DNA from 3 places in the Methylobacterium sp. Leaf102 genome. Region 3 is predicted to be linked to each of the others. Evidence: predicted binding sites of a transcription regulator. Region 3 holds the regulator's gene; each other region holds the start of a gene.
What was found. The regulator PhoB, encoded in region 3, activates phosphate uptake and scavenging genes when phosphate is short. The targets are predictions, from matches to a motif close to TGTCATNNANCTGTCAT.
Positions count from the first base shown of each region.

Region 1: a site for PhoB is predicted at 2,177-2,193, ahead of ASF27_RS08635 (UDP-2,3-diacylglucosamine diphosphatase). Genes of this name have one in related genera too.
Region 2: a site for PhoB is predicted at 3,964-3,980, ahead of ASF27_RS00765 (ceramide glucosyltransferase). Genes of this name have one in related genera too.

Region 1 covers NZ_LMMX01000012.1:92,465-102,349, forward strand. The annotation lists gene ASF27_RS08625 (D-2-hydroxyacid dehydrogenase) at 1-202, opposite strand, end outside; gene ASF27_RS08630 (aminotransferase class V-fold PLP-dependent enzyme) at 293-1,501, opposite strand; gene ASF27_RS08635 (UDP-2,3-diacylglucosamine diphosphatase) at 2,242-3,066, shown strand; gene ASF27_RS08640 (glycosyltransferase family 1 protein) at 3,063-4,151, shown strand; gene ASF27_RS08645 (ribonuclease HII) at 4,209-4,862, shown strand; gene ASF27_RS08650 (PA0069 family radical SAM protein) at 4,813-5,928, opposite strand; gene ASF27_RS08655 (hypothetical protein) at 6,097-6,618, shown strand; gene ASF27_RS08660 (3'-5' exonuclease) at 6,622-7,488, opposite strand; gene ligA (NAD-dependent DNA ligase LigA) at 7,564-9,885, opposite strand, start outside.
Region 2 covers NZ_LMMX01000001.1:179,780-189,664, forward strand. The annotation lists gene ASF27_RS00740 (efflux RND transporter permease subunit) at 1-50, opposite strand, end outside; gene ASF27_RS00745 (efflux RND transporter periplasmic adaptor subunit) at 75-1,157, opposite strand; gene ASF27_RS00750 (efflux RND transporter periplasmic adaptor subunit) at 1,154-2,179, opposite strand; gene ASF27_RS00755 (TetR/AcrR family transcriptional regulator) at 2,406-2,984, shown strand; gene ASF27_RS00760 (histone deacetylase) at 2,988-3,893, opposite strand; gene ASF27_RS00765 (ceramide glucosyltransferase) at 4,053-5,210, shown strand; gene ASF27_RS00770 (glutamine amidotransferase) at 5,249-5,950, shown strand; tRNA gene ASF27_RS00775 (tRNA-Leu) at 5,954-6,038, opposite strand; gene ASF27_RS00780 (YqaA family protein) at 6,185-6,766, shown strand; gene ASF27_RS00785 (disulfide bond formation protein B) at 6,768-7,256, shown strand; gene ASF27_RS00790 (DUF1178 family protein) at 7,262-7,738, opposite strand; gene ASF27_RS00795 (carbon-nitrogen hydrolase family protein) at 7,758-8,606, opposite strand; gene grxC (glutaredoxin 3) at 8,603-8,863, opposite strand; gene ASF27_RS00805 (response regulator) at 8,953-9,309, opposite strand; gene ASF27_RS00810 (N-formylglutamate amidohydrolase) at 9,530-9,885, shown strand, end outside.
Region 3 covers NZ_LMMX01000001.1:697,011-706,895, reverse strand. The annotation lists gene pstS (phosphate ABC transporter substrate-binding protein PstS) at 1-657, shown strand, start outside; gene pstC (phosphate ABC transporter permease subunit PstC) at 806-1,780, shown strand; gene pstA (phosphate ABC transporter permease PstA) at 1,801-2,691, shown strand; gene pstB (phosphate ABC transporter ATP-binding protein PstB) at 2,742-3,560, shown strand; gene phoU (phosphate signaling complex protein PhoU) at 3,655-4,395, shown strand; gene phoB (phosphate regulon transcriptional regulator PhoB) at 4,496-5,197, shown strand; gene ASF27_RS03385 (GcrA family cell cycle regulator) at 5,264-5,905, opposite strand; gene ASF27_RS03380 (cell envelope integrity EipB family protein) at 6,306-7,181, shown strand; gene ASF27_RS03375 (DUF3572 domain-containing protein) at 7,429-7,761, opposite strand; gene ASF27_RS03370 (response regulator) at 7,837-8,217, shown strand; gene ASF27_RS03365 (PleD family two-component system response regulator) at 8,274-9,647, shown strand; gene ASF27_RS03360 (O-antigen ligase family protein) at 9,651-9,885, opposite strand, start outside.

The sequences.
Region 1 (9,885 bases), on a different contig from region 3:
GCTTCAGGTCGGGCAGCTGCTTCAGCACGTCGGCGCGCATCGGCACCTTGTTGATGAGGGCGATCTCGGCCCCCTTCAGGCGCTCGACGATCTCCTCGGGCGTCCAGGTCGACTCGTACTCGACGTAATCGTGCGGAAAATTGAATTCCCGAACCTTGGCGTCGAGGGACTCGCGGTCGAGGAACACGATCTTCTTCGTCATGGAAGCCCTCAGGTCGCTCCGGCCGAACCGCCGGCGGCAGCGTGGTCGATGGGGTCGCCGGGGCGAAGGATCGCCCCGGCGATTGTCGGATCAGGCCTTGGCCAGGGGGTTCTCGCGCAGGTAGCTCGACGCGGCGGCGACACCGGAACCGGGCGTGACCTTCACGCCGTGGTCGAGCATGGCCATCTCGGCACCCGCGATGGCGCCGAGCAGCGACAGCTCGTTGAGGTCGCCGACGTGACCGATGCGGAACACCTTGCCGGCGAGCTTGTTCAGGCCGGCGCCGAGCGCGAGGTTGTAGCGGACATAGGCGTGCTTGATGATCGCCGCGCCGTCGATCCCCTCGGGCACCACGATGGTGGTGACCGTGTCGGAGTTCCACTTGGGCTCCTTGGCGCAGGTCTTCAGGCCCCAGGCCGCGACGGCCTGGCGGGTCGCCTCGCCGAGCACGTGATGACGGTGGTAGACGTTCTCGAGGCCTTCCTCGTTGAGGCAGGCCAGGGCCTCGCGCAGGCCGTAGAGCAGCGGCAGCGACGGGGTGTAGGGGAAGTAGCCGGCCGGGTTCTGCTTCTGGTGGTCGGCCCAATCGAAGTAGACGTGGGCGAGGCGGTCGTTCTTGCCGGCCGAGGCTTCGGCCGCCTTGAGGGCCTTCTCGCTGACGCAGATCACGCCGAGGCCGGCGGGCAGCATCAGGCCCTTCTGGGAGCCGGCGATGGCGCAGTCGACGCCCCACTCGTCCATCTTGTAGGGGAGCGAGCCGACCGACGACACGCCGTCGACGAACAGCAGGGCCGGGTGGCCGGCCGCGTCGATGGCCTTGCGCACGGCGCCGATATCCGAGGTCACGCCCGTGGCGGTCTCGTTATGGACGACCATGACGGCCTTGATCTCGTGGTTTTTGTCGGCGCGCAGGGCCTCGCCGATCTTCTCCGGGTCCGCACCCGTGCCCCACTCCTCGTCCTGCACGATGACGTCGAGGCCGAGGCGCTCGGCCATGTCGACCCAGAGCAGGCTGAACTGGCCGAAGCGCGCGGTCAGCACCTTGTCGCCGCGCGACAGGGTGTTGGTGAGCGCCGATTCCCAGATGCCGGTGCCGGAGGCCGGGAACAGGAAGATGGTGCCCTTGGTCGAGCCGAACACCGCCTTGGTGTCCTCGAACAGGGGCTTGGTCAGGGCGGGGAAGTCCACCGAGCGATGGTCCTCGGACTGCACCACCATCGACCGCAGGACGCGATCGGGGATGTTCGTCGGGCCAGGAACGAAGAGGTGGTTGCGACCCGGCCGTTTCGTTGCCGCCATGATGATGTCTCCGGTTCTCAAAGAAGTGCGCGCGATCCGTGCGACACACTTGGTTCAGTGACGGAAGATCTGCCCGTTTGGGCCGCCCTTCCGGGTGGATCGATGACGAGAGGCCGGCCCGGTTCAGGCAGCCGTCTCGGGTGGGCAGGCTCCTACGCGCTCGCGGACCCGCCGGAAACCCGGTCGGGCCCACTTACCCTCAGGCGATACTTGCCCTCAGGTAATGCTTACCCTCAGGCAGCCGACCCCGGAGGAGCCGGCCTCATGACGGAGACCCCGATCCCGTCGGGAGCGAGGCACCGTGCTGTCGATGGGCTGCGGGCGCTCGAGACCTGCGCCGCGATGCGCGGACGCATCGAAACGCGCGGACAGCCGTGAAACGGGTCCGACGATCTCAAGCCGTTCTCCAGGCCGGGGCGCGCTCGCGAAACCGCGCTTCCCCAGGCCGTGCAGGCGCCATCCTGCCCCGTATGTCGCTGCCCTTCTTCACCTCTCGGGGCTCCGGACACACGATGTCTCGCGCGGTCCGGTGGGGCATCTTGCGGCGACTATGCCTGCCTTCACGCAGGAAGGAAAACCCGAAAAACTTCGCGAAACGTCAAATAATTTTATAGTCCAGAAGGGCTTGCGATGCGGTGCCGCACGGCAGGGCGCCCCTCCCCCGGGGCCGGCCGGCGTCATCAAAGTGATACGGGAATCCGGTTTGGCTCGGTCCGATGCAGAGCTGCTCGGAGACCACCATGGGCGAAGATCCGGAGACGACCATCCGCGTCCGAACCCTGTTCCTGTCGGACATGCACCTCGGCACCAAGGGTTGCCAGGCGGCCCTGCTGCTCGAGTTCCTGCGCGACTACGATGCCGACGAGATCTACCTCGTCGGCGATATCGTCGACGGCTGGCAGCTCAAGTCCGGCTGGTACTGGCCCCAGAGCCACAACGACGTTGTTCAGAAGCTCCTGCGCAAGGTCCGCAAGGGCTCGAACCTCATCTACGTTCCGGGCAACCACGATGAATTCCTGCGCGACTACATCGGCATGACCTTCGGGGGCATCGAGGTCGCCGACCAGCGCCTCCACGTGGCGGCCGACGGCAAGCGCTACCTCGTGATCCACGGCGACCAGTTCGACATGGTGGTGCGCCACGCCCGGTGGCTGGCGTATCTCGGCGATGGTGCCTACACGGCGGCGCTGTTCGTCAACACCCACCTCAACACCCTGCGCCGCCGCCTCGGGCTGGCCTACTGGTCGCTCTCGGCCTGGGCCAAGCTGCGGGTGAAGAACGCCGTCAACTTCATCGGCAAGTTCGAGGAGTTGCTCAGCGCCGAGGCCCGGCGCATCGGCGCCGACGGGGTGATCTGCGGTCACATCCACCACGCCGCCAACCGCACCATCGGCGGGCTCACCTACCTCAACACCGGGGATTGGGTGGAATCCTGCACCGCCATCGTCGAGCATTACGACGGCACCATGGAGGTGCTGCACTATCCGAGCCTGGTGCGGGCCCGGGAGGCCCGTGACGCCGAGCTCGCCGGGCCGCGGCCCGACGGCGCCCGGGCCGTCGCATGAGGCTCCTCATCGCAACGGATGCCTGGCATCCGCAGGTCAACGGCGTCGTGCGCTCCCTCGAGCACATGGCGGCGGCGGGCGCGAGCCTCGGCATCGACACGGTGTTTCTCACCCACGCTGACTTCGTCTCCGTACCCCTCCCGGGCTACCCGGAGATCCGCCTGTCCTGCGCCACCCGCGCGGCGGTGGCGCGCCGCTGGGACGGTCTGCGGCCGACCCATGTCCATATCGCCACGGAGGGCACCGTCGGCTACGCCACCCGGCGCTACTGCCTCGGCCATCGCCGTCCGTTCACCACGAGCTACCACACCCGGTTTCCCGAATACCTCGCGGCCCGCGCCCCCGTGCCGGAATCGTGGAGCTACGCCTGGCTGCGCCGGTTCCACGGTGCCGCCAGCGGCACCATGGTGAGCACACCCTCCCTCGAACGCGATCTCGCCGCCCGCGGCTTCACCAACCTCATGCGCTGGACCCGGGGCGTCGACACCGACCTGTTCCGGCCCGACGCAGGGGCGCCCGATCCCTTCGCGGGCCTGCCCCGGCCGATCTTCCTGTTCGTCGGGCGCCTCGCGGTGGAGAAGAACATCGCCGCCTTCCTGTCCCTCGACCTGCCCGGCTCGAAGGTGGTGGTGGGCGACGGACCGGACCGGGCGCGCCTCGCCGCGCTCGCCCCCGACGCGCACTTCCTCGGCACCCGCACGGGCGCGGCCCTGGCGGCGGTCTACGCCGCCGCTGACGTGTTCGTGTTCCCGAGTCTCACCGACACCTTCGGCATCGTGCTCCTGGAAGCCCTGGCCTGCGGCGTGCCCGTCGCGGCCTACCCGGTCACCGGCCCCCTCGACGTCATTGGGGGTACGGATGCGGGCGTCCTCGACCCCGACCTGCGCAAGGCGGCGCTTGCCGCCCTGACCATCCCGCGCGACCGATGCCGGGCGCAGGCCCTGCGCTACACCTGGGCCGAGAGCGCACGGCAATTCTACGCCAACATCGCCGCCGCCCACGGCACGGCAGGCCCGCAGGCGCGCCACGGCACACCGAGCAGGACCATCGGTTTGGGCACAGGAACCGACGCACCGGCGTGGTGACTCGGGCGGGCCGGACTGGCAGGGTCCCGCCCCATTCCCGACACCGTGTTCACCCCGATGCTCCCCTTCGACGCTGCCCTCGCGAAAGACTATCCGGCGGTGATCGGCTGCGACGAGGTCGGACGCGGCGCCCTGTGCGGACCCGTGGTCGTGGCGGCGGTGTGGTTCGACCCGCACGCGTTCCCGGGCGAGATCCTGGCGGCGCTGGACGATTCGAAGCGCCTGAAGCGGGCCGAGCGCGAGCGCCTCACCCCCCTGATCCGTGCCCATGCGCGCGTGGCCCTGGCCGCCGGGTCGCGGGCGCTCGTCGACCGCATCAACGTGCGGGGCGCCACCCTCGATGCCATGGCGCGGGCCGTCCGTCGCCTCGACCTCGACGCCCCGGTGCTGGTCGACGGCCGCGACGCGATCCCGGACGTCGAACGATGCCGTCCGGTGGTCGGCGGGGACCGCCTCGTGCCGCAGATCGCCGCCGCCTCCATCGTGGCGAAGACCGTACGGGATGCGGCCATGCGCGCCCTCGCCCGGCGCCACCCCGCCTATGGCTGGGACAGCAATGTCGGCTACGGCACCAAGGTGCACCTCGCCGGCCTCGCGACACTGGGCCGCTCGGCCCATCACCGCTGCAGCTTCACCAGAGCCTACGGACCCGAGACCGATTTCAGAACAGCGACAGCTGCGCCGTCGGCCGGACAAACAGATCGGTCCTGAGCTTCAGACGTTCTTCCGGGTAGCCGAGGCGGCGGCGGGCGAGGCGCATGCGGCGCACGATGAGGTCAGCATAGGCACCGGCTCCGACCATGCGCCGGCCATACGTGGCGTCGTAGGCGCGCCCGCCCCGCGCCTGGCGCACCAGGGACATCACGTGGGCGCGCCGCCCCGGATAGTGTTCGGCGAACCAGTCGTCCACGAGGGCGTCGAGTTCCAGCGGCAGGCGCAGCAGCACGTGGTTCGCCTCCCGCGCGCCGCGTTCGCGGGCCGCCGTCAGGATCGCCTCGATCTCGTGGTCGTTGAGCGAGGGAATCACCGGGGCGGCGATGACCATGACGGGAATTCCCGCTGCACTCAGGCGCTCGATAGCCTCCAGGCGCTTCTTCGGGTGCGGCGCGCGCGGCTCCAGCCGGCGAGCGAGATCGGGATCGAGGGTGGTGACCGAGACGGCGACCTTCACGAGATCGTCGCGGGCGAGATCTGTGAGCAGGTCGAGGTCGCGCACCACGAGGTTCGACTTGGTGACGATCCCGACGGGATGCCGGAATCGGCCCAGCACCTCGAGGATGCCCCGGGTGAGGCGGTGCTCGCGCTCGATGGGCTGGTACGGGTCCGTCGCCGTGCCGAGGGCGATGGTGGCGGGCCGGTAGGCCGGCGCCGACAATTCGGCGGTGAGGAGTTTCACCGCATCCGGCTTGTGGAACAGCCGCGTCTCGAAATCGAGCCCGGGCGACAGGCCCACATAGGCGTGGTTGGGCCGGGCGAAGCAGTAGGCGCAGCCGTGCTCGCAGCCGCGATAGGGGTTGATCGAGCGATCGAACGAGATGTCCGGCGAGGTGTTGCGGGTGATGAGGCTGCGGGCGCGCTCCGCCGTCACCATCGTGCGCAAGGGCGCCGGGGCGACGGCCTCCCACCCGTCGTCGAAGATCTCGCGGCTGATAGTCTCGAATCGTCCGGTGGGATTGGCCGTCGCGCCGCGTCCACGCCGGGCGTCGCTCGGCCGCGTCGTCGTGGCGAGGCGCCGCGCGCCCTCCCCTGTGTCCGCGTCCGGCGACTCCGTCTCCATGCCGATCCTTCATCACCCGCCGCCGAATCGAACATATCATGAACATGATCGCGAGATGTTGCACATATTGCGGGCAAAGCGGCTTCTGGGTCGGGCCCTGCGCAGTCCGGGCAGGAAACCGGGCCGGTGACCGGCTTCAGTCCGGGGAAAAATGCGGTATGCGCGGGCATGATCTCCGCTCTGATCCATGTGGCGCGGCCAGCCGATCCCGATGCGGTCGATCGGCTCGCCGACACCCTCGGCGCCCTCGTGGCCGGCGTCGCCGCCGGGCTCGTCGGCGATGCGGTCATCGTCGCGCCCAGCCACAGCACGGCCATCGACACCGTGGCGGAGGCCACCGGCGCCAAGCTCGTCCTGCGCCCGCGCGGCGGCTCGGCGTGGTCGGCCGGGGCCAAGGCGGCCCGGCGCGAATGGGTGCTCTGTTTGGAAGCCGGGGACGTGCCGGCCGAGGGCTGGATCCGCATCCTCGACCGCTTCATCGGCACCGCCCGACCGGACGTCACCCTGGGCCGCCTGCGCCGCCCGCATGCGGGTCTGCCGGCCCGCCTCGCCGCCCGGGGCGAGGGCGTCATCGGCGTCGGCGCGCCCCGTCCCGGCGATCTCGTGCGGCGCGAACGCCTTCTCGCCGGTCCGCGCTTCGTCCGACGGGTGAAGGTCCGCAAATTGCCGGCCCGCCTCGAACGCTCCTGAGGATCAGGATTCGGCGGCTGCCTCCATGCGCAAACGCAGGCGCTCGACATCGTCGTGGTTGCCGGACAGCAGGTCGGTGATGTCGCCGACGAGGAGCGCCGCGACGTGGCGGCACGCGGTGCCGTAGCGCCCCGCCATGCAGGTGCAGCGCAGGCGCAGGCCCGTGGCTCGGTCCTCCAGGGTGATGGCGTAGCGGTCGCCGCGCGAGCCCTTGACGGTGAAGCTCAGGGGCGGCGGGAGGCGCGGCCCCGACCGGGCGCGATCGGACGACGGTCCCGGGCCGGCGCGCGGCGGCGGGACGCGGTCCGGCCCTTCCGGCACCGTGGTGATGGGCAGCCGGATGGCGCGGGACAAGCCGAAGATGTCGGGCGCGCCGGTCCGGCGCATGGCCGCCAGGGCGATCTCGGCACACGCATAGGCGTCCTCGCCCGCATCGTGGTGCTCGAACCGGATGCCGAGGCGCGCCGCGACCTTGCCGAGGCCGCAGCCCTCCTCCGCGGGAAACACCCGGCGGGCGATCTGAACGGTGCAGAGGTAAGAGAAGGCCGGCGGCCGCAGGCCGTAGGCGACCAGCGACGCGCGCAGGACGCCCATGTCGAAGCCGGCGTTGTGGGCGAGCACGAGGCCGCTCGCCAGGTCGGGCAGGAACTCGGCCATCACCTCGGGAAACGTCGGCTGCGTCCGCACATCCGCCGGCACGATGCCGTGGACCCGGATGTTGCCGGGGGAGAACCGCAGGTCCGGCGGCCGGATCAGCCGCGATTCCCGGCGCACCACCGCCCCGTCCGCGATCCACGCGAGACCGACGGCGCAGGCACTGTCGCGACGCTCGTTCGCGGTCTCGAAGTCGAGGGCAAGAATCGGTGTCAAAGGATTGGTGTCAAATAGCGGGTGCCCCGCGCGCCCGAGGCGATGCGCGTCATGTAAGCCGCGCTGGAAGCCACCTCAAGCGCTCGCCACGAGGGCGAGCCAGGCCTCCTCGCTCACCACCTCCACGCCGTGCCTCTCGGCGTCCTTGAGCTTGGAGCCGGCGCCGGGCCCGGCCACCACGAGGTCGGTCTTGGCCGAGACCGAACCCGAGACCTTGGCGCCCAGGCGCTCGGCCGTGGCCTTGGCCTCGCTGCGGGTCATGCGTTCGAGGGAGCCGGTGAAGACCACGGTCTTGCCGGCAAAGGCCGTCGCCGTCACGGGTGCCGCCATGGGTTCCGTGGTGACGGCCTCGAGGAGGGCCCGCACGGCGGCGTCGTTGTGCGGCTCGCCGAAGAACGCGATGAGGGAATCCGTCGCCACCGGACCGATCTCGGCGTCGTCGGCGAAGTTCCGGTAGGCGTCGCCCGGGCGCTGGGACGCGGCCCGGGCGATCCCGGCGGCCGCCGCATCGGCGTCGCCGTAATGGGCGAGCAGGCTCGCGCGCTGGGGCGCCGACAGCCGGATGCGGCCGGGCGCCTCGCCGGCTTCCACCCCAGCCTCGCCCTCCTCCGCATCGGAGGTCTCGCGGGGGTAGCCGACCTCAAGCAGGCGGTCGCGCGTCGTCGGGCCGATGCGCGGGAGCGACGAGAGTTCGATCCAGTCCGGCCCCGCCTGGGCGGCGGCCGCCGCCGCGACCCCACCCATCAGGGCGGCCATGTCGGGAAAGCGTTTCGCCAGGGCCTTGGCCGTGGACTCGCCGATGTCGGGGATCCCGAGGGCGAACAGGAAGCGGTTGAGGGGCAGGCGGCGGCGGTCCTCGACGGCGGCGAGCAGGTTGTGGATCGCCTTGTCCTCCTCCTCGCCCTTCTTCTTCGTCGGCTTCTTCGGGGCCGGTGCGCCCTCGGCCCGGCGCTCGGCGGACAGGGCTTCGCGGCGGGCCACGATGGCGGCCTTCAGCTCCGCGAAATCGAGGCGGAACAGGTCGGCCGGCTGCTTGATGACGTGCGCTTCGAACAGCACCTCGATGTAGGTCTGGCCGAAGCCTTCGAGGTCGAAGCCGTTGCGCGAGACGAAGTGCTTCAGGCGCTCCACCCCTTGCGCGGGGCAGATCAGGCCGCCGGTGCAGCGCCGGACGGCGTCGGGCTTGCCCGTACGCGGGTTGATCTCCCGGATCGCCCGACTGCCGCAGGCGGGGCAATGGTCGGGGAAGACGAAGGGCGTCGCGTCCGCAGGGCGCTTGTCGAGCACCACGTCCATGACCTTCGGGATCACGTCGCCGGCCCGCTGCACCACCACCGTGTCGCCGACGCGGATGTCGCGGCCGTCGCGGATTTTTTCCCCGTCGCCGCCGACCCCCTGGACGTAGCCCTCGTTGTGGAGCGTGGCGTTCGACACCACGACGCCCCCCACCGTCACCGGCCGCAGCTTGGCCAGGGGATTGAGGGAGCCGGTGCGGCCGACATTGATCTCGATCCCCTCGACCACCGTGAGCGCCTTCTGGGCGGCGAACTTGTGGGCCAAGGCCCAGCGCGGCGAGCGCGAGACGAAGCCGAGGCGTCGCTGCAGGGCGAGGCTGTCGACCTTGTAGACGACGCCGTCGATGTCGTAGCCGAGATCCGCCCGCGCGGCCTCGATGCCGCGGTAATGGGCGATCATCGCCACCGCGTCGGTGAAGCGTTTCGTGCGGTCGTTGACCGGCAGGCCCCAGCGCCCGAACGCCTGGATCATTCCGGACTGGGTCTCATCTGGCAAGGCCGACATCTCGCCCCAGGCGTAGGCGAAGAACTTGAGCGGCCGTGAGCGGGTGATCTCGGGATCGAGCTGGCGCAGGGACCCGGCGGCGGCGTTGCGCGGGTTGGCGAACAGGGCCTTGCCGGCGGCCTCCTGGCGCGCGTTGATGGACGCGAAATCCGCGTGCGAGAGGTAGACCTCGCCCCGAACCTCGCAGATCTCCGGCACGTCGTCGCCCGAGAGGGTCTCGGGGATGCTGTCCACCACGCGGGCGTTGCGGGTGACGTCCTCGCCGGTCCAGCCGTCGCCCCGCGTCGCGGCGGTGACGAGGCGGCCGCCCTCGTAGCGGAGCGACAGGGACAATCCGTCGATCTTCGGCTCGGCGGTGAAGGCCAGCGTCTCGCCCTCGGGCCAATTCAGGAACCGGCGCACCCGGGCGACGAACTCCTCGACCTCCGCGTCCGCGAAGGCGTTGCCGAGGGACAGCATCGGCACGGCATGCCGGACCTTGGCGAATTTCTCCGACGGCTTGGCGCCGACGGAGGTGCTCGCCGCCCCCGTGCCGGCGAGGTCCGGGAACCGCGCCTCGATGTCCTCCAGGCGGCGGCGCAGGGCGTCGTACTCGGC
Region 2 (9,885 bases), 520 kb from region 3:
ACGAAGGAGCGGTGCTCCAGGGCCCATTCCGACAGGTTGAAGTTCTTCACGGGGTCAGTCTCGCTTCCGACCGGTTACGGCGTGGCGTCGGGCAGGCGCACGGCCTGGCCTTCGCTCAGCGAATGGATGCCGGCGACGACCACGCGGTCGCCGGCGGCCAGGCCTTGTGTGACGGTGGCGCGGCTGCCGTTCCGTCCCGTCACGGTGACGGGACGGCGGGTCACGGCCTTGCCGCTCGCGTCCACGAGCCAGACCGAATCCTGGCCATCCGTATTCAACAGTGCCGTCGCCGGCAGGACGAAGCGGGGCGTGACGTTCCGCGAGAGGGAGACCGTGAGGGTCGAGCCGAGGCGGAAGGCCGGCGAAGGAGCGAGCAGGGTCATGCGGATGCGCCGGGTCCGGGTGACACGGTCGGCGAACGGCGCGGTCTCGCGGACCTTGGCCGTGGCCGTCACGTCGGGTGCGCTCTGGAGGGCGACGGTGAAGACCGCGTCCTTCGGCATGGCGCCGACGAGGTCCTCCGGGATGTCGACCACCGCCTCGCGCTCCTCGGGGCGAGCGAGGGTCAGCACCGCCTGGCCGGCGCTGAGCACCTGACCGACTTCGGCCGACCGCACGGTGACGACGCCGTCGAAATCGGCGTGGAGTTCGGTGTAGCCGATCTGGTCGCGGGCCTTCTGGAGGCTGGACTGGGCCTGGGCGAGACGGGCCTGGGCGGTGTCGCGGCTGGCGACCGCGCTGTCGAGCTGGGCCTGGGTGACGTTTCCGCCGGCGAGCAGCTTGCGGCGGCGGTTCTCCGTCGCGCCGGCATTCTCGGCCTGGGCCTCGGCATCGGCGAGGTCCGCCTCCGCACGTGTCAGGGCGAAGCGCGGCACGACGGGATCGAGGGCGGCGAGGCGCTGCCCTTTCTTCACGACATCGCCCACGGTCACGTCGCGGGCCACCATGCGTCCGGCGATCTGGAAGCCGATCTCCGACTGGTAGCGCGGTGCCACGACCCCCGCGAAGGGGCCGAAGACTTCCGTTGCGACCGATTTGGCCGTGGTGGTCAGCACTGGGCGAACAGGGGCCGGACCGGCCTCCTGCTCCGGCTTGCAGCCCCCCAAGACGAGGACCGCGAGGAAAGCCACGACGGCAGGAGCGGGGTGATGGTTCATGGGGCAACCCCCAGGGTCTGGGCGACGGCGACGACCTGGCCCGGTCGGAGCAGTTGGATACCGGCGATGACCACTTCCTCGCCGGGCTCGATCCCGCCCGCCAACGCGATGGTATCGGGGGCGTAGCGCTCCAGGGTGACCTTGCGCGGCGCCACGGTGCCGTCCTTCGGATCACGTACCCACACCGCAGGACCATCCTGCCAGCGGTAGAGGGCCGACCACGGCAGGACGATGGCCTGGCGCGCGTGGAACTTGCCGGTGCCGATCACCACGGCGCCGAGGCTCATGCCCGGCGGGGTCGCTTGGAGCCCGACCTTGACCCTCACGGTGCCGGAAGCGGAATCCACGCTCGGCGAAATTTCGCGCACGCGGCCCACCGCCGTTACCTTGGGGTCGGCCTGGAGGGCGACGGCGACGGTCTCGCTTTCGGGTGGTGCCGCCAGCACCGCCTCGAAGATGTTGAACACCGCGTCGCGCGGGCCGTCCTGCGCCATGACCATCACGGTCTGGCCGGCCTGGACCACTTGGCCGACCTCGAAGGTTCGGCTGAGCACGATTCCGTCGACCCCGGCCTTGAGATCCGTGTAGGAAAATTGCTCCTGGGCCGTGCCGAGGGCCGCCTTGGCGGATTCCACCGCCGCCTGCGTGGTGCGCAACTGCTGCTCGGCGTCGTCGTAGCTCGGCCGCGTGGTGTAGCCGCCGGCCATCAGGCTTTCCTGGCGCTTGAAGCTGACCTTGGCCTGCGTCAGCAGGGCTTCGGCCGACGTCAGGGCCGCCTTCGCGTTGTCGAGGTTGGCCCGCTGCTCCTGCGGATCGAGGCGCGCCAGAACCTGATCGGCCCGGATGTGATCGCCGACCTCGACGAGGCGGCTGGCGATCTTGCCGGCGGTGCGGAACGAGACGTTGACCTGAGACTGCGCCTCGATGTCCCCGGTGAAGATGAGGTCCGAACTGATGGTGGTGCGCTGGGCCACCACCGTGCGAACCAGGGCGAGCTCTTGGCTCCTGTCGGTGCCGGCCATCCTGTCCGCGCCAGAACGAACGCTCTCGTCGGCCGCCGCGGGGACGGGAACTGCGGCAAGGACGGCCACGGTCACGAAAAGCGCCGCGCCGAGGAGAGCCGGCCAGGATCGGATCGGTGAAAAATCCGTCATCGCTTCCCGCTCGTCCCTCGCGCGACCCTATCGGTGGCGATCCTTATCGGCTATCTTACCGACCGTCCAGACGGTTTTTAGAAATAGGAACGTGATGACCAAACCGCGCACGCGGCGCGAAGACCGCCCGGCGATCATCCTCGATGCGGCCGAGCGCCTGATCCGCCGCGTGGGGACACGCACCCTGACCATCGATGCGGTGGCGGCGGAGGCCGGCCTGAGCAAGGGCGGCGTGCTGCATCATTACAGCTCGAAAGACGCGCTGATCCAGGCGCTGGCCGAGCGCAAGCTCGGGATGATCCGCGACAGCATCGCGGCCCACGAGGCGGCTCAGGGACCCGGTCCGGCCGCTCTCCCTCTGGCGCTCATCGCCCATGTCCGGCAGGTCTACGCCGACGAAGAGGGATTTCCCCGCGCCCTCCTGCTGGCATCGGCGGAGAATCCCGAGGCCTTCGCAGGCTTCAACACATTCCTGAAGGACCGCCTCGCCCAGATGGAAGACGTCGCCCGCTGCCCCGGCGCGGGTGCGGTGCTGACCTTCGCGACGCTCGGCCTGCTCCTGACGCGGACGCTCGGCTTCCACACCATCGAGGGTGCGGATCTGGCTCGATTGTTCGACGCCATGGAGCGATTCGCGCGGGATCTTCCCAAAGGCGACCCGGACCGGGCGTGACGCTCAGGCGGCCTGCGCCGCCATGGCCTCGAACACACCGGCATGGCGGGCCGCGAGGGCATCGATATCGGTTGCGTAGCCGCCGCCGATCACCGCCACGAGGGGAATGTTGCGGGATCGCGCCGCCGCGACGACCAAGCGGTCCCGAGCGGACAGCCCCGCATCCGTGAGGGCGAGGCGACCGAGACGATCGTCGCGGTGGGGATCGACGCCGGCGTTGTAGAAGACGAGATCCGGAGCGAGCGCATCGAGGAGGGGGCCGACATGGGCTCCTAGAGCGGCGAGGTATGCCGCGTCCTCGAGCCCGTCGGGCAGGCCGACATCGCGGTCGCCTGCGATCTTGCGGGCCGGGTAGTTCCTCTCGGCGTGGAGCGAGAACGTGAACAGGTCCGGCGTGCCCGACAGGCAATCGGCGGTGCCATCGCCCTGGTGCACGTCGCAATCGATCACCACGGCGCGGGCGATGGTGCCCTCCCGGTGAAGGGTACGGGCCGCGATGGCGACATCGTTGAAGATGCAGAACCCGGCCCCGCCGCTGCGGCGGGCATGGTGACTCCCCCCGGCGGCGCTTCCCGCGAGGCCATGCGCCAGGGCGAGTCGCGCCGCCAGCAGGGTCCCGGCGACGGAGGCCCGCGAACGCGCGACCACGCTCGCTTCCACGGGCAGCCCGATCTCCCGCGCGACGGCGCGCGGGACGTCGTGGGCGAAGACGGATTCGACGTAGGCCCGGTCGTGCACCCCGGCGATGAGATCCACATCCGCCGGCTCGGGACGCACGAATCCCCCCGGCGCGAGGCCCCGCGCCTGGAGGATCTCGGACAGGCGGCGGTACTTGCCCATGGGGAAGCGGTGCCCGTCCGGCAGGCTCGCCTGATAGTCCGGGTGATAGACGATGGGCGGGACCGTCACGCCCCCGCGGCCTCCGCTCCGTGGACCATCCCCCGCATTCCCGCCCTTACGCCGCCCATCCCGCAGACCTTGTCATACGACTGAAGCCGAGGGGCTGTTAGGGCCGTTCGGACGACCGGGGCGCGGCACGATGTCGGCCTCGGCGCGGGAGACCCGGACATGATGGACGCCTGGACCGGAACGGACCTTGCCCTGATCTTGTGTCTCGCCCTGACGCTGATCAACTTCGCCAGCCTCGGGCTGGCGGGTCTGCGTCTCGGGGGACGGCGCGGCGCCTCGATCTTCCCCACGAAAGCGCCGATCTCCCTGGTGCGCCCGGTCTGCGGCCTCGAGGCCTTCAGCGAGGAGATGCTCACCCGGGGCTTTCGCCTCGAGCATCCTGACTACGAACTCATCTTCTGCGTGGCCGACCGGGCCGACCCCATCGTGCCCCTGCTCCACCGCCTGATGGCCGCTCATCCAGAGATTCCGTCCCGCCTCATCGTCGGCGACGAGCGGATCAGCGACAATCCGAAGCTCAACAATTGCGTCCGCGGCTGGGAGGCGGCGCGTCACGACTGGGTGGTGTTGGCCGATTCCAACGTCCTGATGCCACCGGATTATCTCCAGCGGCTCCAGTCGGCATGGCGTCACGACACCGGCCTCGTCTGCTCGACGCCCATCGGCGCGCGACCGGATGGCTTCATCGCCGAGATCGAATGCGCGTTCCTCAACACCCTCCAGGCCCGTTGGCAATATGCCGGCGAGGCCGTGGGCTTCGGCTTCGCCCAAGGCAAGAGCATGCTGTGGCACAAGCCGTTCCTGGAAGCCCGCGGCGGCATCCGTGCCCTCGCGGCCGAGATCGCCGAGGACGCGGCGGCGACGAAGCTCGTGCGGGCGGCCGGCGCCCGGGTCCATCTCGTGGCGAGCCCGTTCGAGCAGCCCCTGGGGCGGCGAAAGCCCGCCGAAGTCTGGGCGCGCCAGTTGCGCTGGGCGCGCCTGCGCCGCGTCACCTTTCCGGCGTTCTTCGCACCCGAGATCGGCACCGGTCCGGTCCTGCCATTCGGCATCGCCCTCCTGTCGGTTCCATCGACGACCCTCGCGGGTTGGCTGTGCGCTCTGGCCGCCCTCTGGTACAGCGCGGAGTACGGCCTCGCGGTTCGAGCTGGATGGTATCGTGGGCCGCGCCTTCTCCTCGCCTTCCTCGTCCGCGACGCCGTCTTCCCGGTGATCTGGATCGGCGCCTGGATGCGGGGCGCGGTTCTCTGGCGCGGCAACCCCATGGATATCCGACCGAAGGCACCGGCCCGCCTGAGCACCCGGGTGACGGCGGCCTGAGCTTCCGGTGCGGCCGGCGCCCTGGTAAGCCGCCCGTCATGAAGATCGGCATCCTCGAGACCGGCGATCCGCCCGAGCGCTTGAGTGACCGCTACCCGTCCTACGGGCGGATGGTGGCCGATCTCGTCGGGCCCGGCCATGCCTATACGCACTATGCCGTCGCGCGTGGGACCCTTCCGGCGGGCCCCTCGGAGCAGGACGCCTACCTCATCACCGGGTCCCCAGCGGGCGTCTACGAACCGCTGCCCTGGATCGCCGCCCTCATCGGGTTCCTGCGCACGGTGCCGCCCGAAACGCCGCTGGTGGGCATCTGCTTCGGTCATCAGGTCATGGCCGCCGCCTTCGGCGGGCGGGTGGCGAAATCGCCCAAGGGCTGGGGCATCGGCCTGCATACCTACCGGGTCCAGGCACGCGCACTCTGGATGGACGACGTCACCGAAATCGCCGTCCCGGCGATCCATCAGGATCAGGTTCTGGAGCCGCCGCCCGGCACCCTGACCCTCGCGGGCAGCAGCTTCACGCCGTACGGCATCCTCAATTACCGCGACCGGCGCGCAATCTCGTTCCAGGTCCACCCGGAATTCGCGTCCGACTACGCCCTGGCCCTCGTCGCCGGCCACAGCCCTGCGGTACCGCACGAGCCGGCGGTGCACGCAGCGGCCCTCGCCTCGCTGGCGCGAGCCAACGACGGACCACGCCTCGGCGGCTGGATCAGGCGATTTCTGGAGACCGGAGCGTGACGATGGTGCGGGCGGTCGGAATCGAACCGACACTCCTTGCGGAACCGGATTTTGAGTCCGGCGCGTCTACCAATTCCACCACGCCCGCGATGAACGCCTCATGGCACACCTTCGTGATTCGAGCCAGTGGCGATTTTCCACGGCCGCGTGCTCGCCACGCCCTTTGGCCTATGCTCAAAGGGCAGTGCTTTTCCACCCCATCCATTCGGATTCCGCCAAGCCCATGATCCGTCCATGATCCGCCGCCTGTACGAATGGATCCTCGCGCTCGCGGGCAAGCCGTCGGCGCCGTGGGCGCTGGGCGCGGTGTCGTTCGCCGAGAGTTCGTTCTTCCCGGTACCGCCCGACGTGATGATGGTGCCCATGGCGGTGAGCAGGCCCGACCGGGTGTGGTTCTACGCCCTCATCACCACCCTGACCTCGGTGGCCGGCGGCGTGCTCGGCTACGCCATCGGCGCCCTGCTGTTCGATTCCGTCGGCCAATGGGTGTTCCGGGTCTATGGCCTGTCCGAGAAGGCCGCGACGTTCCAGGCGTCCTACGCCGAGTACGGCCATTGGGTGATCCTGCTGAAGGGGCTGACCCCGATCCCATTCAAGCTCGTGACCATCACCTCGGGTTTCGCCCATTACGACCTGTTCTGGTTCGTGGTTCTGTCCCTCGTCACCCGGGGCGCGCGCTTCTTCCTCCTGGCGGGACTTCTCGGGCGCTACGGCGTTCAGATCCGCGGGGTGCTCGACCGGCACCTCAACGTCGTCGCAGCCATCGCGGTCGCGGTGATCATCCTCGGCTTCGTCCTGTTCAAGGTGCTTCTGTAAGATGAACTACGCGACCCTGCTGCGCCTGCGCCGGAGCGCCCTGATCCTCGTCGTCGGCGCGGTGGTGACCCTGGCGGCGGCGCTCTATTTCCAGTTCGTGCTTGGCTACGTGCCGTGCAAGCTCTGCCTCGAGGAGCGCATTCCGTACTATGCGGCGATCCCCCTCGGGATCCTCGCCCTCGTGCTTCCGGAACGCCTGAGCCGCGTTGCCCTGGGCCTGGCTGCCCTCGGGCTGCTCTACGGCGCCGGGTTGAGCGTCTATCACGCCGGCGCCGAGTGGGCGCTCTGGGCCGGTCCGACGGATTGCGGCGGGGGTACCGGGGCGGCACCCGCCACGGTCACGGATTTCCGCGCGACCCTCGAGACCACGCGGGTGGCCGATTGCTCCACCGCCGCCTGGCGGTTCCTGGGCGTCTCGCTCGCCGGCTGGAACGCCGTGGTGGCGTTCGTCCTCGCGTCCATTTCGGGCACGGCCGCCGCGAAGCGCTGATGGGGTCAGTGCCGGTCGTCGGGGGCGGGCGGTAGGGGCGCCACCTCGATACCCTCTTCGACGAGGGCTCGGGCTTCCTTGAGGCTGGCTTCGCCGTAGATCGGGCGGGTCGGGCTCTCGCCGTAATGCATCCGGCGCGCCTCCTCGGGAAACGCCGTGCCGACATCGTCGGCAGTGCTGGTGACGTGCTCGCGCACGGCTCGCATGAGCGCGCGAACGCGCTGTTCGGGCTCCGAGAACACGGGTGTCGGCGCAGGAGCGGGGACTGGCGCCACCTCGGGCACATCGGCAGCGGGACTGCGAGCCACCGCACGATCGGTGCGGGCGATGGCCGGGGCCATCATTCCCTTGGCCACCCGCGCGGATCCGCAGACCGGACACGCCACCAGCCCACGCGCGGCCTGGTCGTCGTAGGATTCGCTCGACGGAAACCAACTCTCGAAGGCGTGGCTGCCATCGCAGACGAGGGTGTACCGGATCATGGGCGGACTCGGGTCGGGATCAGGCGGAATGCCCGATCCGCTCCACGGTGAACGGCCGGGCGTGCAGGAGGGCCGGTATCCGCGCACGGGCGTCGGTGACGCGGGACAGGTCGATCTCCGCCAGGATCACCCCGGGCTCGTTTCCGCCGGCATCGGCCAGCACCTTGCCCCAGGGATCGACGATGAGCGAGTGGCCGTAGGTGTCCCGCCCGTCCTCGTGATGGCCGCCCTGCGCCGCCGAGATCATGAACGATCCCGTCTCGATGGCGCGGGCCCGGTGCAGCACGTGCCAATGGGCCTCGCCGGTCTGCTGGGTGAAACACGCCGGCGCCGTGAGGATCGTGGCGCCGGCCTCGGCCAGCGCCCGGAACAGGGCCGGGAAGCGGATGTCGTAGCAGATGGTGACGCCGATGGGTGCCCACGGCGTGTCGGCCACCACCGCACAGGCTCCTCCCGTATACGTGGCGGATTCGCGCCAGCGCTCGCCGTTGGGCAAATCGACGTCGTAGAGATGGACCTTGTCGTAGGACGCGGTGATCGCCCCCTGCCCATCGATGAGGAAGGCACGGTTGGCGATCTTGTCACCGTTGCGCACGGCGAGCGACCCGATCTGGACGACGAGGCCGCGCTCCCGCGCCACCTCGCGCAGGGCCGCCAGCGTCGGGTCTTCGTCCTGGCCGGTGACCTTCTCGAACAGGCTTGCCTTACTGCGCTCGACCAGGGAGGTCATCTCCGGGGTCTGCACGTAATCGGCACCCGCATCCGCCGCCTCGCGCACCAGGGCGACCGCCGCGTCGCGGTTGGCGAGGGGGTCGCGTCCCGAGCGCATCTGCACGCAGGCGGCGACGAAGCGGGATGCGTCCGTCACGAGGCGGACACCATCGGCTCGAGCTTGCCGGCGCCGTTGAGGGCGTAAAGATCGTCACAGCCGCCCACATGGCTCTCACCGACGAAGATCTGCGGCACGCTGGTGCGTCCCCCGGCCCGCTGAACCATGGCGGCGCGCGAGCCGGCCGTCTTCTCGACGTCGATCTCAGTGAAGACGATGCCCTTCTCTCGAAGCAGGCTCTTGGCCGCCGAGCAGTAAGGGCACCAGGCGGTGGTGTAGATCGTAACCGGCTTCATGTCTCAGGGCCCCAAGGCGTTCCACATCGCTTATAGGCGAGCCCGGAGACTCTTCCTACTGCGGCGTTCCGCGGGGCCTGAGGCGATTTTCAGGCCGCGAGCAGCTTCTCGACTTCGTTGACGAGGTCGCGCAGATGGAACGGCTTCGACAGCACCTTGGCGTCCTTCGGAGCCTTCGAATCCGGGTTGAGGGCCACAGCTGCGAAACCCGTGATGAACATCACCTTGATGTCGGGATCGAGCTCGGTGGCGCGGCGCGCCAGCTCGATGCCGTCCATCTCGGGCATCACGATATCCGTGAGGAGCAGCTCGAACGGCTCCTCGCGCAGCCGGTTGTAGGCCGAGAGGCCGTTGTCGAACGAGAGCACGTCGTAGCCGGCATTCTGCAACGCCTTGGCCAGGAACCGGCGCATGTCGTTGTCGTCTTCCGCGAGGAGGATCTTCATCGAACGTTGCCTTGTGCCCTTGAGTCGCTGTGTTCTTTCCACAAAGCACCAGCTTGGTAAACAGAACGTTGCCAACGGACGCCGGCCGCCCCCCCGGGCTTGGTGTGCGACGGCACCGTGGCCTGCGGGCGACGGGCGCCGTGACGGTAGACACGGCCCGCACGGCCCCGCACAGTGGCGCCATGCGTTTTCCCGCCCGGACCGAGGCGCCCGCGCCGCGATGACAGTACCGCTCTCCCCTCCGGATTCTCCGGAACATCCCTGGTTCAACCCGCCCTTCCGCGTGGACGAGCCTGAGGCCCACACCCTCCCCTTCGTGTTCAATGCGCCCCATTCCGGGGCCGTGTATCCGCGCGCCTTCGTCGAGGCCTCACGCCTCGACGCCCTGACCCTGCGTCGGTCGGAGGACGCGCATGTCGACCGGCTGTTTGCGCCGGTGGTGGATCTCGGCGCGCCGCTCATGAGCGCGCACTTCCCCCGGGCCTACCTCGACGTGAACCGCGAGCCCTACGAACTCGACCCACGCATGTTCGACGGGCGATTGCCGGCGTTCGCCAACACACGCTCCATGCGGGT
Region 3 (9,885 bases):
AAGATCGCCAAGTGGTCGGATGCCCGCATCACCAAGCTCAACGAAGGCGTGAAGCTCCCCGACGCCAACATCACCCCGGTCTACCGCTCGGATGCGTCCGGCACGACCAACATCTTCACCACCTACCTCTCCCAGGTGTCCGAGCCCTGGAAGAAGGAGTTCGGTGCCGCCACCACGGTGAGCTGGCCCGTGGGCCAGGGCGGCAAGGGCAACGAGGGCGTCACCGCCACCGTCAAGCAGGTCCCCAACGCCATCGGCTACGTCGAGTCCGCCTACGCCAAGCAGAACAAGCTCAGCCACACCCTGCTCCAGAACAAGGCCGGCAAGTTCCCGCAGCCCGACGACAAGGCGTTCCAGGCCGCAGCCGCCAGCGCCGACTGGAAGTCCGCCCCCGGTTTCGGCATCTCGCTGACCGACCAGGCCGGCGAGGACGCCTGGCCGATCACCGCCGCGACCTTCATCCTCGTCTACCGCGAGCCGGCCGACGCGGCCAAGACCGCCGACGTGCTCAAGTTCTTCGACTGGGCCTACAAGAACGGCGACAAGCTCGCCGTCGACCTCGACTACGTGCCGCTGCCCGACAACGTCGTCGGCCTGATCCACGAGGCCTGGAAGACCATCAAGACCAAGGATGGCAAGCCCGTCTACAACAACTGAGCCCTCCTTCACGGAGGACAGGTGATCCATCGACGGGCCCGGTGCATGCGCCGGGCCCGTCCCATGGGCGAAAGTGGGCCCGGCGACGGTGGGCTCGCGTCGGGGCACGCCGCGCTGTAGACGCCGCAGAGAGAAGAGACGATTTCGGATGGGCGCCTTGACTGAACAGATCTCCCTGACGCGGACCGCCGCTCCGGCCCGGCGCAAGCCCGGCGGCCTCGGCGACACCCTGTTTCGGACCGCCTCCTACGCCTCGGCGATCCTCGTCCTCCTCGTTCTCTTCGGCATCCTCGCCTCCATCGCGTATGGCGGCTGGCCGGCCTTCGCCGAGTTCGGCCCCGGCTTCATCACCTCGAGCGCCTGGAACATCGGCCAGGAGCAATACGGTGCCTTCGTCGCCATCGTGGGCACCCTGGCCTCGGCGATCCTCGCTCTCCTCATCGGCGTGCCGCTGTCCCTCGGCATCGCCATCTACCTGACGCAGCTCTGCCCCGGCTGGGCGCGCAAGCCCGTGGCGATGACCATCGAGCTCCTCGCCTCGGTGCCGAGCATCATCTACGGCATGTGGGGCCTGTTCATCTTCGCGCCCCTGTTCGCCCGCTTCGTGCAGATGCCGGTGTCGAACCTCGTGGAGGGGATGCCCATCGTCGGCACCCTGTTCTACGCCCGCGTGCCCTCGGGCGTCGGCATCCTCACCGCCGGCATCATCCTCGCCATCATGATCGTGCCGTTCGTGGCCTCGATCACCCGCGACATGCTCGACCAGATCCCGACGGTGCTGCGCGAGAGCGCCTACGGCATCGGCTGCACCACCTGGGAGGTGGTGCGGCACGTCCTCGTGCCCCAGGCCTCGGTCTCGATCATCGGCGCGATCATGCTCGGCCTCGGCCGCGCCCTCGGCGAGACCATGGCGGTGACCTTCGTCATCGGCAACGCCAACCGCCTCTCGGCCTCGGTGTTCGATCCGGGCTCCACCATCGCGTCCCGCATCGCCAACGAGTTCAACGAGGCCGACGGCCTGCAGCTGAACTCCCTGATGGCGCTCGGCTGCATCCTGTTCGTCATCACCTTCCTCGTCCTGATCGTCGCCCGCCTGCTCGTCCGGCGCGTGAAGGTCGCTTGAGTCCGGCCGGAGACACCACCATGGACGCGCTCAACACCGTCACCGCCGCGCCGCCCCTCCAGGCGAGCCGGGTCCGCTCGGGACGCCGGGTCGCCGACAAGCTGCTCATCGGCGCCAGCACGGTCGCGACCCTCATCGGCATCCTCGTGCTCGGCTCGATCCTGGCCATGCTGATCATCGAGGGCGTGAAGGGGTTCTCGCCGCTCCTCTTCACCGAGCCGACGCCCGGGCCCGGCTCCGAGGGCGGCGGCATCGCCAACGCGATCCTCGGCAGTCTGGTGATGACCTTCCTGGGCATCCTGGTCGCGACGCCGGTGGGCGTCATGGCCGGCACCTTCCTCGCGGAGTACGGCCGCAACTCGAAGCTCGCCGACCTCATCCGCTTCCTCAACGACATCCTGCTCTCGGCACCCTCCATCCTCATCGGCCTGTTCGTCTACACCCTGATGGTGCGGCCCATGGGGAGCTACTCGGGCTGGGCCGGCGCCGTGGCGCTCGCCATCATCGCCACCCCGGTCATCGTCCGCACCACCGAGGACATGCTGCGCCTCGTGCCCTCGACCCTGCGCGAGGCCGGCGCGGCGCTCGGGGCCCCGCCCTCCAAGGTGATCACCGCCATCACGTGGCGCGGGGCCTCCGCCGGCATCGTCACCGGCATCATCCTGGCGCTCGCCCGCATCGCCGGCGAGACCGCGCCGCTCCTGTTCACGGCGCTCAACAACAACAGCTGGTTCTCACCCAACCTCATGGGCGGCGTGCCGAACCTGCCGGTGATGATCTACCAGTTCGCCCTCTCGCCCTACGGCAACTGGCAGCAGCTCGCCTGGGCCGGCGCCCTCCTGATCACCGTCACGATCCTCGCCCTCTCGATCGTGGCCCGCTTCGTCATCAAGAGCGAGCGCGCGCGCTGATCCGCGCCCCGTTCGCCCCGCCCCCGTTCGACCTGAAGGACCCGCAACCGATGAACGCCGCCAACGGGATCACCTCCGCGCAGCTCACCGGCCGCCACAAGGCGGACGAGAGTTCCCCCGTCCGCATCGCCGTGAAGGATCTGAACTTCTACTACGGCACCTTCCACGGCCTGAAATCCGTGAACCTCAACTTCCACGACCGGCAGGTCACCGCACTCATCGGTCCGTCGGGCTGCGGGAAATCGACCCTGCTGCGCACCTTCAACCGCATCTACAGCCTCTACCCCGACCAGCGCGCCGAAGGGGAGATCCTGCTCGACGGCCAGAACGTCCTCGACGCCAGGGTCGACCTGAACGAGCTGCGCTCGCGCATCGGCATGGTGTTCCAGAAGCCGACGCCGTTCCCGATGTCGATCTACGACAACGTCGCCTTCGGCCTGCGCCTCTACGAGAAGCTGCCGAAAGCCGACCTCGACGTGCGCGTGGAGGAGTCCCTGCGCAAGGCTGCCCTGTGGGACGAGGTGAAGGACAAGCTCAAGCAGTCCGGCATGGGCCTCTCGGGCGGCCAGCAGCAGCGCCTGTGCATCGCCCGCACGGTGGCGCAGCGCCCCGAGGTGATCCTGTTCGACGAGCCGACCTCGGCCCTCGACCCGATCTCGACGGGCCGCATCGAAGAGCTCATCGAGCAGCTGCGGTCCGAATTCACCATCGTCATCGTCACGCACAACATGCAGCAGGCGGCGCGCATCTCGCAGTTCACGGCGTTCATGTATCTCGGCGAACTCGTCGAGTTCGGTCCGACCACGCGGATCTTCATGAACCCCGAGAAGCGCCAGACCCAGGACTACATCACCGGCCGCTTCGGCTGATTTCTTGGGAGAGGGGGCGGCTCCTCCGCCGCAGCCCGCCCCACCCCGCCCTGTGGCAGGTTTCCCCGAACGAGACCTGACCGAGGAGTGCGACATGCCCGACCACATCGTCAGTTCCTACGACACCGACCTCGAAGACCTGCGGCGGTCCATCTCCGAGATGGGCGGCATCGCCGAGAAGATGATGACGGAGGCGAGCGACGCCCTCGTGCGCCGCGACGTGCCCCTGGCCCAGGCGGTCATCGCCGCCGATCACCGCCTCGACACCCTGCAGCGCGAGATCGAGGAGCGCTCGATCCTGCTCATCGCCCGGCGCCAGCCCATGGCCATCGACCTGCGCGAGACCGTGTCGGCGATCCGGGTCTCGAACGACCTCGAGCGCATCGGCGATCTCGCCAAGAACGTCGCCAAGCGCGTGGTGGCGATCGCGGACCAGATCCAGCCGCAGAAGATCGTCATCGGCGTCCAGCACATGAGCGACCTGGTGCAGGAGCAGCTCAAGGACGTCCTCGACGCCTATGCCAGCCGCGACACCAAGGCGGCCCTCGACGTATGGGAGCGCGACGACGCCATCGACGCCCTGTACAACTCGCTGTTTCGCGAGCTCCTGACCTACATGATGGAGGATCCGCGCAACATCTCGTTCTGTACGCACCTGCTGTTCGTCGCCAAGAACATCGAGCGTATCGGCGACCACACCACCAACATCGCCGAGACGATTCACTACCTCGTCACCGGCGCCAACAGCCTGGCGGAGAGCGATCGTCCCAAGAACGACGCTTCGAACTACGCCACGGTGGACATGCCGCCCCTCGGCCTGACCACGGGCGCCTGAGGGGAGCCCTCGTCGAGGGCGCGAAAGACCAAGGGTTCGAGCCCTGCCCGCCCCGCCATGGGTCGGGCGGGGTTCCGGGCCGCATGAGCGGGCGGTTGTGATGAGTACGCGGATCCTCATCGTCGAGGACGAGGAGGCCCTGACCCTCCTGTTGCGCTATAATCTCGAGGCCGAAGGGTTCGAGGTCGATTCCGCCGCGCGCGGCGACGAGGCCGACCTGCGGATGCAGGAGCAGGTGCCCGACCTCGTGCTGCTCGACTGGATGCTGCCCGGCCTGTCGGGGATCGAGCTGTGCCGCCGGATCCGGGCGCGCCGGGAGACCGAGCGCCTGCCGGTGATCATGCTGACGGCCCGGGGCGAGGAGGGCGACCGCATCCGCGGCCTCGGCACCGGGGCCGACGACTATATCGTCAAGCCGTTCTCCGTGCCGGAACTGCTCGCCCGCGTGCGCGCGCTCCTGCGCCGGGCCAAGCCGGCCCACGTGGCCAACCTGCTGGTGGCCGGCGACATCGAGCTCGACCGTCTCAGCCACCGCATCCGCCGCGAGGGCCGCGAGATCCATCTCGGTCCGACGGAGTTCAAGCTCCTCGAATTCCTCATGCGCAGTCCCGGGCGCGTGTTCTCGCGCGAGCAGCTGCTCGACGGCGTCTGGGGGCACGACGTCTACATCGACGAGCGTACCGTGGACGTGCACGTCGGGCGTTTGCGCAAGGCCCTGAACCGGCCCCGGCAGAGCGACCCGATCCGCACGGTCCGGGGCTCGGGCTACTCGTTCGACGAGATGTTCGCCGGCACCGAGTGACGCGCCGGCCGCAAGCGCGGAGCGTGACCCGCTCGGATTCCCGGCGGCACGACGATCGCGATCGCCTCAGCGAAATCCGCCGACCCTGCGGTCGCGCTTGCGCTCGGCCGCCGGCTGGTAGGCGATCTGGGCGTGGTGGGTGCAGTAGGGCAGGCCGGTGATGGCGCGGTCGCCGCAATAGTGGAAATCGGGCGACGTCGGGTCCCCGAGGGGCCAGCGACACATGGATTCGCGCAGATCCATGATCGTGACCCTGCGCGAGGCCGCCAAGCCCACGGCCTCGATCCGGGCCACGAGCACCGGCGCGGCGCGCGTATCCGCGGGAGCGGGCTGCATCGCGACGACGGATCCGGCCTCGACCGCCGCGGTTCCGGACGGTTCGCTGTCCCGGCCCACGGTCCCGAGCATGGGGGCATCGATCCCGAGCCCTTGGATTTCGGTGTCCCGATGCCCGGTCTCGTGGTCCGCGGATTCCGGTTGTCCGGGCTCCTGGCCCGCGCCCTCGCGGACCGGCTTCTTGCGGGGGAGGGTGTCGGGCCCTTTCGCCACGCGGCCGGACAGGCCGAGACGATGGACCTTGCCGATGACGGCGTTGCGGGTCACGCCACCGAGTTGCGTGGCGACCTGGCTCGCGCTCAGGCCGTCCTGCCACAGGCGACGCAGGAGATCGACGCGCTCGTCCGACCAGCTCGGAACCGTTTCGGTCATCGCCCCCTCCGACATCGTGCACCGATCACCGCATGTATCACGGGCGCGAAGGACCGGCGGCGGAGCTCCGCAGCGTAAGGTCCCGGGACCGGACAGGTGACGTTCGCCTCGGGCTCTCTTCGGCGACGGTCGAACCGTACAGGAGCGCCCGAGTCCGAGGCAAGAGCGGCCTTGACCGCGTCCGGGCGGGCGACGGGGTTTTCACCGTCAAAGCCAAGTTGGCAAAGCCAAGTTTGCAAACCCAGGTTTGCAAGGACGAGTTCGCAAAGCCGTGCCCGGCTCTCTCCGCCGCGAGGGACTCGCATTGCCGGTGGGTGACGGGCGGCCTATCTGACGGGCAGTCCATGCGTGCCGAACGGTGCGCCGGTCCGACCCCGCCAACCCCCCGGCAGGAGACTTCATGCGTCTGTCCCGCGCCACGGCCTGCCTCATCCTGTCCGCCAGCGGGGCGTCGGCCGCCGAGCCCGTGCCCCTCGCCAGCCACCGCGCGGTCTACGACCTGTCGCTCGCCCAGAGCGGCGGCACCCGGGCGGTGGAGAGCGCGCGCGGGCGCATCGTCATCGATTTCTCGGGCGACGCCTGCAAGGGCTACACGATGCAGACCCGGCAGGTGACGGTGCTGGAAAGCGGCGAGACCGGCAGCCGCACCTCGGACCTGCGCAACACCACCTTCGAGAGCGCCGACGGGCGCAGCTACCGCTTCAAGGTCAGCACTTTGCTCAACGGCACGCCCGGCCAATCCGTGGACGGCACCGCCGAGACGGTGGCCGATGCCCTCAAGGTTCGCCTGAAGGAGCCCAAGCGCGACGGGTTCCAGGCGAGCGGAGAGGTGCTGTTCCCGACGGTCCACATGCGCCGTCTCATCGCGGCGGCGCGCGAGGGCCGGACGACCCTCTCGGTGAAGGTCTACGACGGCACCGACGACGGCCGGAAGGTCTACGACACCCTGGCGGTGATCGGGCGCCCGGCCACGACCGCTTCCGTCAAGGAAGGGGCGCCTCAGGAGGAAGCCGCGGGCGAGGGCGCCGCGAAGCCGAAAGCCGACCGCGACAAGCCCCTGCGCGAGGGGGAGATGGCGGGCATGACCCACTGGCCGGTGACCCTGAGCTACTTCACCGCCGGCGAAGGCGAGCGCACGCCGATCTACGTGCTGACCTTCGACCTCTACGAGAACGGCGTCAGCGGCAACCTGCGCCTCGATTACGGGGAATTCGCCGTGGCGGGCAATCTCAGCCGCCTCGACAAGCTCCCAGCCGCCACCGACTGCAAGTCCTAGAGCACTCTCCGCCGAAGTGGATGCCGGTTCGGCGCAAAAGAGCGCGGCAAAGCGAAGGCCTCGCGATGTGGCCCGACCCAACGCGGTCGGGCGCAGCGCGAGGGCATCGGCTCCCGGAGCGGCGTCGATCCGCCGGCAGGGCGGATGATGCGGAGGCGCCCCTCTCACCGCGACGGGAGTGGCCCGTCCACCGCTCCGATCGATCGGTCGGGCGGACCTGCCTCGAATGGGCGGACGCGGGGCGCCGTCAGACGTCGTCGCCCCGCGTCCCCTGATCCGAAAATCCGTCGTCGAACTCCATGGGCGAGAGTCGGCCCCAGGCCGCCGCGATCCGCTCGGGCGGCACCGCCAGGGCCTCCGCCGCGGCCATCAGGGTGGCTTCGTCGCCCATGACGTGGTCGAGGAGCCCGGCCAGGAATCCGGCATCCTGCGCGCTCGCCCGCAGGGTGTCGGGGGTCACCCCGGTGGCGTTGAGGAAGGGGTAGAGCCGCTCGTCGTCCGTGGCCATCCAGGCGAGGATCGCCAGGGCGAGGCGCTCGGCCGAATCACGGTCATTGGCGGATTTGCGTTTCGTCAACATGTATCCGTTACATCTCATTGCGCGGGCCATGCCTCGAAGAACAATGAGCCGCTCGAACGCCGGGAACAATGGGCCATGACAAAGACGGTGCTCATCGTCGAGGACAACGAGCTGAACATGAAGCTCTTCAACGACCTGTTGGAAGGGCACGGCTACGCAACGCTCAAGACCGCCAACGGGATCGAGGCCATCGAACTCGCCCGCGCCCACCGGCCCGATCTCATCCTGATGGACATCCAGCTTCCCGAGGTCTCCGGCCTCGAAGTCACGAAGTGGCTGAAGGAGGACGACGACCTCAAGTCGATCCCGGTCATCGCCATCACGGCCTTCGCCATGAAGGGCGACGAGGAGCGCATCCGCGAGGGGGGCTGCGAGGCCTACCTGTCGAAGCCGATCTCGGTCGCCAAGTTCCTCGCCACCGTCCGTCAATATCTCGGTGACGGCAAGTCGTCGTGACCCGGCATATCCGTCTGATCGGGCGTGTCCCCTTCGATCCGAACGCGTGAGGACAGATGTCGGCCCGGATCCTGATCGTCGATGATCTCTTCCCCAACGTGAAGCTCCTGGAGACCAAGCTCTCCCTGGAGTATTTCGACGTGCTGGCGGCCATGAACGGCCCGGATGCCCTGGCGATCTGCGCCAAGGGTCTGTGCGACCTCGTCCTCCTCGACGTGATGATGCCCGGCATGGACGGGTTCGAGGTGTGTCGCCGGCTCAAGAACGACCCCAACACCGCCCATCTGCCCGTGGTGATGGTCACCGCCCTCGACCAGCCCTCCGACCGCCTGCGCGGCCTCGATGCCGGCGCCGACGACTTCCTGACCAAGCCCATCGACGACATCGCCCTGTTCGCCCGCGTGCGCAGCCTCGTGCGGCTGAAGGCGGTGACGGACGAGCTGCGCAGCCGCGCCCTGGCCTCCCGGGATTTCGGCATGGGCGACCCCCTGGCGCTCGCCACCGCCGAGACCGGGCAGAACGCCACGATCCTGCTGGTGGAGGACCGCGCGAGTTCCGCCGACCGCCTCGCGACGGCGCTCGGCCAGCACCACAGCGTCACCGTCGAGGCTGATCCGCACAAGGCCCTGGTGCTGGCCACCGAGGGCGGTTTCGACCTCGCCCTCGTCAGCCTCGATCTCGCCGATTTCGACGGCCTGCGCCTGTGCAGCCAGCTACGGTCCCTCGACCGGACCCGGGCCATGCCGGTGGTGATGATCGCCGAGCCGCACGACAAGGCGCGCGTGGTGCGGGGCCTCGATTTCGGCGTGCACGACTACCTCATGCGCCCCGTCGACCGGAACGAGCTCGTGGCCCGCGTCCGCACGCAGGTGCGCCGCCGCCGCTTCTCCGATACCCTGCGGGGCGCCGTCCAGGCCTCCATGGAACTGGCGATCATGGACGGGCTCACGGGCCTGCACAACCGGCGCTACCTAGACAGCCATCTCGGCGCCCTGTTCGCCGAGGCGGCGCTGCGCGGCCGCCCGGTGGCGACGCTTATGCTCGACATCGACCGGTTCAAGACCATCAACGACACCTGGGGCCACGAGGCCGGCGACGAGGTGCTGCGCGCCTTCGCCGATCGCATCCGCACGCACACGCGGGGCATCGACATCGTCTCCCGCTACGGCGGCGAGGAGGTGGTGATCATCCTGCCCGACGCCGAGGCACCCGAGGCCCACGCCATCGCCGAGCGCATCCGCGAGCGGATCGAGGCCGTGCCGTTCTCGATCCAGCGCGACACCCGGGCCATCAGCGTCACCGTGTCCATCGGCGTGTCCTGGCGCCGGCCCGAGGACGTGGGACCGGCCGACATGCTCAAGCGCGCGGACCTCGCCCTCTACCGGGCCAAGAATGCCGGCCGCAACCGCGTCGAGGCGGCGGCGGCCTGAGCCTCAACTCGTCTCAGCCCCGCCTTCCTGCAGCCACCCCTCGCGCAACCAGGTCACGGCGCCCCCGAGACCGGCCACCCACCAGGCCTGCCACGCGCCGTGCTCGACGAAGGCGACCGCCACCGCCGCGCCGAGGAGGCCGAGCGCCGTCACCGCCTGGAAGCGGGGCATCGCCGCGATGGCGCGGAGCGTCAGGAACAGGAGGGCCGCCATCAGTCCGGCTCCGATGACCCCGAGT